3 regions of the Streptomyces sp. NPDC111520 genome follow, and region 3 is predicted to be linked to each of the others. Evidence: riboswitches for the same ligand, from Rfam matches in the RefSeq annotation. Region 3 holds a riboswitch; each other region holds the start of a gene.
What was found. A riboswitch is a leader RNA that binds a small molecule or an ion and turns the genes downstream of it on or off. The one in region 3 is predicted to bind cobalamin.
Positions count from the first base shown of each region.

Region 1: linked by a shared signal. The riboswitch ahead of nicT (Nickel transporter NicT) and the one ahead of ACZ7MY_RS28960 (cobalamin biosynthesis protein) in region 3 are both predicted to bind cobalamin.
Region 2: linked by a shared signal. The riboswitch ahead of ACZ7MY_RS32290 (ribonucleoside-diphosphate reductase subunit alpha) and the one ahead of ACZ7MY_RS28960 (cobalamin biosynthesis protein) in region 3 are both predicted to bind cobalamin.

Region 1 is NZ_JBVKBW010000004.1:580,350-583,592, reverse strand. Features, by position in the region: gene ACZ7MY_RS12170 (non-ribosomal peptide synthase/polyketide synthase) at 1-446, shown strand, start outside; gene ACZ7MY_RS12165 (thioesterase II family protein) at 507-1,292, opposite strand; cobalamin riboswitch at 1,675-1,876, shown strand; gene nicT (Nickel transporter NicT) at 1,905-3,002, shown strand; gene ACZ7MY_RS12155 (cupin domain-containing protein) at 3,238-3,243, opposite strand, start outside.
Region 2 is NZ_JBVKBW010000017.1:914-4,156, reverse strand. Features, by position in the region: gene ACZ7MY_RS32290 (ribonucleoside-diphosphate reductase subunit alpha) at 1-1,565, opposite strand, end outside; cobalamin riboswitch at 1,696-1,855, opposite strand; gene ACZ7MY_RS32285 (GlxA family transcriptional regulator) at 2,102-3,076, shown strand; partial or broken gene ACZ7MY_RS32280 (sodium:solute symporter family transporter) at 3,134-3,243, opposite strand, start outside.
Region 3 is NZ_JBVKBW010000013.1:164,566-167,808, reverse strand. Features, by position in the region: gene ACZ7MY_RS28970 (inorganic phosphate transporter) at 1-1,185, shown strand, start outside; gene ACZ7MY_RS28965 (hypothetical protein) at 1,223-1,462, shown strand; cobalamin riboswitch at 1,618-1,743, shown strand; gene ACZ7MY_RS28960 (cobalamin biosynthesis protein) at 1,798-2,790, shown strand; gene ACZ7MY_RS28955 (cobyric acid synthase) at 2,787-3,243, shown strand, end outside.

The DNA.
Region 1 (3,243 bases), on a different contig from region 3:
CCTACCCGCCGGACACCGACGCCGTCCATGGAGAGGCCGACGACCACACCGTCCTGGTCCAGCTCCTGCACGCCCTGGGGCTCACGGTGGACACCGCGGGACAACCGCTCACCGTGCCCGGGGCACTGGAGATCATCAAGGAGGAGATGGCCGACCTGCGGGAGCTGACCGAGGACCACGTCCGAGGGGTCGTGCGGAACACCCGGGACAACTGGCGGATGGTCCGGCGCGCCACGCCGGGACACTTCACCGGAGACGTCCTCCACTTCCCCGCGACCGGTACCGGGTACCCGCAGGAGGAAGTCATCCGGCGGTGGGCGCCCTACGTCGACGGGAGCCTGCACATCCATCCTGTCGCCGCCTCGCACAACGACATGACCAGGCCCGGGCCCCTGCTTCAGGTGGGGGCCGTACTGGCCGCCGTCCTGACGGGGCGTTCGAAGTGACATCCGGGGCCCACGCGCGGGATCGCGCGTGGGCCCCACGCTCCACCGGGACAGCAGGAATCAGTTCGCTGTCCGGAGCCGTGCGAGGAGGTCCCTCACGAGGCTGTCGGCTTCTTCCACGAGGTAGAAATGGCCGCCTTCGAAGGACCGGAAATCGAAACTCGCCCTCGTGATCGCCGACCACGCCATGACGGATTCGTGATCGAGGTCCTTCTCACCGTTCCCGTAGTACGCGACAACGGGAACGTCGAGACGGGAGTCCTCGTCGGGAACGCGGGCGTCGTAGCGTTCCAGCAGGCGGTAGTCCGCGCGGATCGCGGGCAGCACGAGCTCGACCAACGCGGGGTCGCGGAACACCTCGGCCTGTGTGCCGCCCATCTCGGACAGGTCCGCGATCAGCTCCTCGTCGCCCGCGTCCGCCAGCCCCGGCCTCCTCCGCTCCTTCCCCGGGCCGCCGCGTCCCGACACGAACAGTGCGGTCACGGTCCGCCCGTGTTCCTCCCTCAGGCGAGTGGCGAGCTCATAGGCGACGGACGCCCCCATGCTGTGTCCGAAGAAGGCGACAGGGACGTCGAAAAGTTCACGGGACGCGCCGGCGAGGTCCGCGACCAGCTCGTCCATCGTCTCGGCCGGAGCGTCCAGGAAGCGGCTCTCGCGCGCCGGGTACTGGGCGGCGAGCAGTTCCACGCCTTCGGGTACGAGACCCTTCCACGGACGGAAGAAGTTGGCGGTTCCTCCCGCGTGCGGGAAGCACACGAGTCGCAGCGTGGGGGCCGGAGCGGGCCTGATGGTCCGGAACCAGCGACTGGTCGCCGTAGGGGAGGTGCCGGCATTCTGTGGGTTCACGTGGATCCGTCCGATGGGGATCGCGGCGTCAGCGCCGCCTCGCCTTGTTGCGCCATCCGTCCGTGGACTTCGCCGGCCCGGTGACCCCGGGGATGCCAAGAGCGCCCGAATCGTGTGCGCGGCGCCAAAGGGCGGGGGGAGACGGACCCGGCGACGTACCTGCTCCGGAGCGTGCGGCTTGTCGGCCTGAGTTTATCGTCGGCCGTCGGCAGCGGCACACCGAGCACCACCGCCGGACGGGTCCGTCCGCCTGCGGCGGGGAGCCGCCGGCACGGGCGGGCCGCCGGTCGGGCACGGGGTGCACGGGCGACGCCTCCGCAGGCCCGGATGTGATCTTCAACCCCTCCGGTCCCGGAGCCTTGCAGGCCTCCCACCAGGGAATCTAGGGTGGTTGCGCCGCGGTGCTCGGGAAGACCGGTGACAGCTGACACAAGCTCACTCCGGAGCGGCCCTCGCCACTGTGATCGGGTAGTTCCCGCCTCTTCCGCCATCGGCGGTGCCACTGGCCTCACCAAGGCCGGGAAGGCAGAGGCGGGCGCGCTTCGCCCGTAAGCCAGGAGACCGGCCGCGGCATCTCACGAAGTGATCCACGAGGTGCTGGAGCGTGACCGCATGACCCTGCCCACATCCGACCTGCCCGGGGCCTTCCGCTGGCGGCGCGAGGACACCGTCCGCACCGTCGGCCTGATGGCGGTGATCGTGGCTCTGCACGTCGTCGCCTTCGGGATCCTCTTCCTCCTCGTGGTGCCGAACCACTACGAGGTCGGCTCCAAGGCCTTCGGTCTCGGCCTCGGCATCACCGCGTACACGCTGGGGATGCGGCACGCCTTCGACGCCGACCACATCGCCGCCATCGACAACACCACGCGCAAGCTCATGGCGGACGGCAAGCGGCCCGTCTCGGTGGGCTTCTGGTTCGCCCTCGGGCACTCGAGCGTCGTCGTGGCGCTGGCGGCCCTCGTCGCCGGGGGCACGCAGCTCGCCGGCACCCTCGCCGACGAGGACTCCGGCACCCACCAGACGCTCGGGCTGGTCGGCACCACCGTCTCGGGAACCTTCCTCTACGCCATCGCCGCGCTCAACCTCGTCGCGCTGCTGGGCATCCTCCGGGTCTTCAGGAGCATGCGCCGGGGGTCCTTCGACGAGTCCGCACTCGAGGCGCACCTGGACTCGCGCGGCTTCATGAACAGGATCCTGGGCCGGCTGACGAAGGCGATCACGCGCCCGGGCCAGATGTACCCCCTGGGCTTCCTGTTCGGGCTGGGCTTCGACACGGCCACCGAGGTGGCGCTCATGGTCATGGCCGGCAGCGGGGCCGCGGCGGGACTGCCGTGGTACGCGATCCTCTGCCTGCCGCTGCTGTTCGCCGCCGGCATGAGCCTGTTCGACACGCTCGACGGGACCTTCATGAACTTCGCCTACCAGTGGGCGTTCTCCAACCCGGTCCGCAAGGTCTACTACAACCTCACGATCACCGGTCTGTCGATCGCGGTCGCCTTCCTCATCGGCACCATCGAGCTCATCGGTGTCCTGCACGACAAGCTCGACATGACGGACGGCTTCACGGGCTGGGTGGCGGGACTCGACCTCGACAACGTCGGCTACGTGATCGTCGGCCTGTTCGTGGCCGTGTGGGCCGTCGCGATCGCCTACTGGCGCCTCGCCAGGGTGGAGGATCGCTGGGCGGCGCGAACGGCGAGCGGCGGCTGACGCCTTCCGGGACGGAGGCGCACCCGACGCGCAGCCGGCACCGGGCGCATCGCCCACGATCCCTCCGAACGGTCCTCCCACGTCCGGCCCTCAAGGGATGGGTGCCGGTCATCGGTCCGTGGTGCGGCCTGCCCTACCTGCACGCAGAGCCGCAGCGACGGGGGCAGGGCCCTTGGGGCCTGACGGGCAACTGAGCGCCCGCAAGGCCCCAAGGTGTGAGCGTCAGGGGGCCGGTTCAGCT
Region 2 (3,243 bases), on a different contig from region 3:
AGCTTGAAGAAGACGTCCTGCAGGCCCATCGCGCCCAGGCCCACCGGGCGCCAGCGCTCGTTGGAGGCGGCGGCCTCGCGGGTCGGGTAGAAGTTGATGTCCACGACGCGGTCGAGGAAGGTCACGGCGGTGCGGACGGTGGCGTCCAGCCGCTCCCAGTCGATCGAGCCGTCCTCACCCACGAACGCACCGAGGTTGACCGAACCGAGGTTGCAGACCGCGGTCTCGCCGTCGTTCGTGACCTCCAGGATCTCCGTGCAGAGGTTGGAGGAGTGGATGACGCGGCCGGGCTCGGCGGTCTGGTTGGCGGTGCGGTTGGAGGCGTCCTTGAAGGTCATCCAGCCGTTGCCGGTCTGCGCGAGGGTGCGCATCATGCGGCCGTACAGCTCCCGCGCCGGGAGGGTCTTGCGGGCCAGGCCCGCGGCCTCGGCCTTGCGGTAGGCGGCGTCGAACTCCTCGCCCCACAGGTCGGCCAGCTCGGGCACGTCGGCGGGGGAGAACAGCGACCAGGTGCCGTCGGTGTCGACACGGCGCATGAACTCGTCCGGGATCCAGTGCGCCAGGTTCAGGTTGTGGGTGCGGCGCGCCTCCTCGCCGGTGTTGTCGCGCAGTTCCAGGAACTCCTCGATGTCCGCGTGCCAGGTCTCCAGGTAGACGCAGGCCGCGCCCTTGCGGCGGCCGCCCTGGTTCACGGCGGCGACGGAGGCGTCGAGGGTGCGCAGGAACGGGACGATGCCGTTGGAGTGCCCGTTGGTGCCGCGGATCAGCGAGCCGCGGGAGCGGATGCGGGAGTAGGACAGACCGATGCCGCCGGCGTGCTTGGACAGCCGGGCCACCTGGTGGTAGCGGTCGTAGATGGAGTCCAGCTCGTCCAGCGGGGAGTCCAGCAGGTAGCAGGAGGACATCTGCGGGTGCCGGGTGCCGGAGTTGAAGAGCGTGGGGGAGCTGGGCAGGTAGTCCAGCCGGCTCATCAGTCCGTAGAGCGCCGCGACCTCGTCCACCGAGCGGCTGGTGCCGTCCTCGGCCAGGCCGCAGGCGACGCGGAGCATGAAGTGCTGCGGGGTCTCGACGACCTGGCGGGAGATCGGGTGGCGCAGAAGGTAGCGGCTGTGCAGGGTGCGCAGGCCGAAGTAGCCGAAGCGGTCGTCGGCGCCGTCGGCGAGCGCGGTGTCGACCAGGGCGTCCAGCCGGCCGGCGTGCTCGGCGACGAAGGCGGCGGTGCCGTCGGCGATCAGGCCTTCGCGGTGGCCCACGGCGATGGACGCGGAGAAGGAGACCGCGCCCTCGCCCGCCGCCTCGTCGGCGATGGCGAGGGTGAGCAGACGGGCGGCGAGCCGCGAGTACTGCGGGTCCTCCGCGATCAGTCCGGCGGCGGCCTCGGTGGCCAGCGCCCGCAGTTCCGCCTCGTCCGCGGCGGCACTGCGGCCGCGCAGCGCGGCGGCGGCGACCCGGCCGGGGTCGGTGTCGGGGAGGTCTGCGGTCAGTTCCGTCAGGGTGCGCAGCAGTTCGGCCCCGGTTGAGGCAGGGTCCGATGCGGTGGCGGGTGCGGCGGGCGCGATGGTCACGTGTGCTCTCTCCCTCGTACGGCGGCGACGCGGAGGAGCGACGGGGCGCACGCGGGGCAGGCCAGGGCATGCCGCGGCGCGTCCGCCGGCCCAACCCGCGAGGCCCGGACACTTCACCGTCCGGACGGCGCGCCGGACGGTGCCGTCGGCAGGTACTCGGACTCGCGGGTATGCCCTGGGGCGCCCGCACACCGTTGCGGGGCAGTCCCGGATTCCCACCGGCTTCCCCTGCGGCGACAGCGGAGTTGAGCATACATCTAGTGGCGCCCGCTGGTGACACCACCAGATGTTGTGTCGACGCGGTTACAGAGCGACGAGTTCACCGGTGCCAGTCGTGGCCGTCGCGGGAGTCGTGGACGTGTCCGGTCAGGGCCGCGAGGGCCAGGGCCAGGAAGAAGACCAGTGCGGTGACCGTGGCGAGGAAGGTTTCCATGCCCTCGACTCTCCTCCTCGCGCGGCCCTGCCGGGAGTGGCAGGACTGACGTGCTACCGCGAAATCCTGCCACGCCCTACGGCCGGTCTGCCATCCTGGAGGCATGCTGCAGAACGTGGCCGTGGTCCTGCTCGACGGAGTCCATCCCTTCGAACTCGGGGTCGTCTGCGAGGTGTTCGGAATCGACCGGTCGGACGACGGTCTGCCGGCCTACGACTTCGCCGTGGCCTCCGCGGAGAGCCCGACGCTGACGACGCCCGCCGGGTTCACCGTCGGCACCCGGCACGGACTGGAACGGCTGGAGGAGGCCGACCTGGTCGCGGTGCCGGCCGGCGACTCCTATGTGGACCGGGAGTACCCGCCGGAGCTGCTGGACGCGCTGAACCGTGCCGTCGGACGCGGGGCGCGGGTGCTCAGCGTCTGCTCGGGGGTCTTCGCGTTGGCCGCCGCCGGCCTGCTGGACGGCCGCCGCTGCGCCGTCCACTGGAAGCACGCGGAGGAACTGGCGCGGCGCTACCCCCGGGTGCGGGTAGAGCCCGACGTGCTCTACGTGGACGAGGACCCGGTGATCACCTCGGCCGGCACCGCCGCCGGGATCGACGCCTGCCTGCACCTGGTGCGCAAGGAGCAGGGCAGCGACGTGGCCAACGCCATCGCCCGGCGCATGGTGGTGCCGCCGCACCGGGAGGGCGGCCAGGCCCAGTACGTCGACCGACCGCTGCCGCGCACCCGCTGCGACACCGTGGGCGAGGTCCTGGCGTGGATGGAACGGCACCTGGACCGCGAGGTCACCGTCGACGAACTGGCCGCCCGGGCGCACATGTCGCCACGCACCTTCGCCCGCCGCTTCCAGCAGGAGACCGGTACGACGCCCTACCGCTGGCTGCTGGGCCAGCGCGTCCTGCTGGCCAGGGAGTTGCTGGAGGGCACCGACGAGACGGTGGACGCCGTCGCCGCGCGCGCCGGATTCGGCAACGCGGCCACCCTGCGCCACCACTTCGCCCGCTGGGTGGGCACCACCCCCCAGGCGTACCGGCGCACCTTCCGCTGCCCGGTGCCGGCCGCCCGTACCGCATGACGACGGGCCGCCACCCCGTCCCAGGGCGGCGGCCCGTGCTCGTGGCCGGTGCGGCGGTCAGTGACCGGCGCCCACCGGCAGGTCCTTCTGCACGCCCGGGTCGCCGGCGTCGGCCGTGAAGTCGGCCTGGCTGGTCTCGTCGACGCCCTCTGGGGCCTTGAGGGCCC
Region 3 (3,243 bases):
GTGATCATTACCGCACTCGTGTTCGACTTCACGAACGGTTTCCACGACACCGCCAATGCGATGGCGACCACCATCTCCACTGGCGCACTCAAGCCCAAGACGGCGGTGGCCATGTCCGCCGTGCTCAACCTCGTCGGCGCCTTCCTCTCCGTCGAGGTGGCGAAGACGATCTCCGGCGGCATCCTCGACGAGAGCACGGGCATCAAGCCCGAGGTCATCTTCGCGGGGCTCGTCGGCGCGATCGTCTGGAACCTGCTGACCTGGCTGGCGGGTCTCCCCTCCAGCTCCTCCCACGCCCTCTTCGGCGGCCTCATCGGCGCCTCCGTCGCCTCGGCCGGGTTCGGCTCGATCAACGGCGACGCGGTCGTCATGAAGGTCCTGATCCCGGCCGTCTGCGCCCCGGTGGTCGCCGGTGTCGCCGCGATGCTGGCGACCCGCCTGACCTACCGCATCGGCCGCAACGCCGACCCGGCCGCCACCGCCAAGGGCTACCGGGCCGGGCAGATCGCCTCGGCCGGTCTGGTCTCCCTCGCGCACGGCACCAACGACGCGCAGAAGACCATGGGTGTCATCACCCTCGCCCTGATCGCCGGCAACGTCGTCGCCCCCGACTCCGACCCGCCGCTGTGGGTCATCGTCTCGGCCGGCCTCGCCATCGCGCTCGGCACCTTCATCGGTGGGTGGCGGATCATCCGCACCATGGGCAAGGGCATCACCGACATCCAGCCGCCGCAGGGCTTCGCCGCCCAGACCGGCGCCGCCACCGTCATCCTGGCCTCCTCGCACCTCGGCTTCTCGCTCTCCACCACGCAGGTCTGCTCCGGCTCCGTCATGGGCGCCGGCGTCGGCCGCAAGGGCGGCGTCGTCCGCTGGAGCACCGCGGGACGGATGTTCGCCGCGTGGGGGCTCACCCTGCCGGCCGCGGGACTGGTCGCCGCCGGCGCCGCGCTCCTGGCCGACCAGGGCGACTGGGGCGTCACGGCGGTCGCCGTCCTGGCGCTGGCCGCCTGCACCACGATCTGGATCGCCTCCCGCCGCAAGCCCGTCGACCACACCAACGTCAACGCCGCCCACGACGACCAGGAGCCGGGCGTCATCACGACGGCCATCGCCGCCGTGATCCCGCCGCCCGCGGGCCTGACCGCGACCGCCGCCGACACCGACCCCGCCAAGGCCTCCGCCTGACGGCGGCGCCGCACCGGCCCCGGAAGGAACCAGCACCATGCACATCGACTGGGCTGCCCTCGGCTCCGTCTTCGGCGTCAGCCTCGCCGTGACCGTCGGACTCGTCGGCCTGTTCACCCTCGGCATCGTCGGCCTGTCCAAGCAGGGCACGGCCGGCGGCGAGACGGGCACCTCCACCACGGGCGGCTCCACCGCCCTCGCCCGCACCGGCGCCTACCTGTGCTTCGCGCTCTGCGCGGCGGCGGTGGCGTACGGGATCCACCTGATCGTCGCCTGACCCGCACGTCACCGCGCACCGCGGTGTGAAGTTGACCTCAGCTCCCGGCTTTCCGGCCGTGAGCTGGGGTTTCTTCTTTTCCACAGGCAGTGGCGGTGAGTTGACGGGCCGGAGCGGCCCGTGGTGGTATCGGAACCGCCAAACGGCGGCAGGAGAGGAAGTCCGGTGCGAATCCGGCGCGGTCCCGCCACTGTCACCGGGGAGCGGACCCCCGCCCATGGCCACGGCCCGAGGAAGGGCTGGAAGGCCGGGGGTCCCGCCGATCCGGGAGCCAGGAGACTCTCGTCGCCGGTCACGTCGAACCAGGGCGCGGACCCTGAGTGAGGACTCCTGCGATGCGCGGCTCCGGCCGTTCACCCGACACCGGCGCCGCGGCGCCGTGCGTGTTCGCCGCCGGTGCGGCCCTCGGCTGGCTCGCCGACCTCGGTTTCGCCGACCCGCGGCGCGGTCACCCCGTGGCGGTGTTCGGGAGTGCCGCCGCCCGCCTGGAACGCGCGTTGTGGCGCGACCACCGCGGCCGCGGCGCCCTCCACACCGTCCTGTGCGCGGGTGGCGCCGTGGCGGCCGCGGCGGGGCTGCAGCGTGCGGTGCGCCGTTCCGGCCCCGCGTCCGTCGCCCTGACGGCGGCGGCGACCTGGGCCGTGCTCGGCGGGACCTCCCTGGTCCGGGAGGCGCGTGCCATCGGCGCCGCCCTGTCCGCCGGCGACACGGAGGCGGCACGCGAGCGGCTGCCCCATCTGTGCGGCCGCGACCCTCAGGCGCTGGACGAGGCGCAGTTGGCGCGGGCGGTCGTGGAGTCCGTCGCGGAGAACACCTCGGACGCCGTCGTCGGCGCGCTGGTGTGGGGCGCGCTGGGCGGCGTGCCCGGGCTGGTGGGCTTCCGGGCGGTGAACACCCTCGACGCGATGGTGGGTCACAAGTCGCTGCGTCACCGGAGTTTCGGCTGGGCCGCGGCCCGGCTGGACGACGTGGCCGGCTACCCCGGCGCCCGGCTGACCGCCGCGCTCGCGGTGCTCGCCGGGCCCGACCCGCGGGGGGCGTGGCGTACCTGGCGCAGGGACGGCTCCCGGCACCCCAGCCCGAACGCGGGGCCCGTGGAGGCGTCGTTCGCGGGGGCGTTGGGCGTACGCCTCGGGGGGACGCTTGCCTATGGCGGGCGGGTGGAGCACCGGCCCGTGCTCGGGGCGGGGAACCGGCCGGTGGAGGCAGGGGACATCGAACGGGCGGCGCGCCTGTCGCGGCGGGTCGGCGCGCTGGCGCTGGCGGTCGCGGTGGGCGGACGCCTGGCGTGGGGCGCGGTCGCCCGGAGTCGGAGGAGGCACGCATGAGGGGCGGGGGCCTGCTGGTCGCGGGGACCACGTCGGACGCCGGCAAGAGCGTCGTCACGGCGGGGATCTGCCGGTGGCTGGCGCGGCAGGGCGTGTCCGTGGCGCCGTTCAAGGCGCAGAACATGTCGCTGAACTCGTACGTCACCCGTGAGGGCGCAGAGATCGGCCGGGCCCAGGCGATGCAGGCGCAGGCGGCCCGCGTGGAGCCCACGGCCCTGATGAACCCGGTGCTGCTCAAACCCGGCGGGGACCGGACGAGCCAGGTCGTCCTGCTGGGGCGCGCGGTGGGCGAGATGAGCGCGCGCGGCTACCACAACGGGAGCCGCGCGGAGCTGCTGCGGACCGTCACGGACTGCCTGGAGGAGCTGCGCGGCCGGTACGACGCGGTGATCTGCGAGGGCGCCGGCAGCCCGGCCGAGATCAACCTGCGGCGGGGCGACATCGTCAACATGG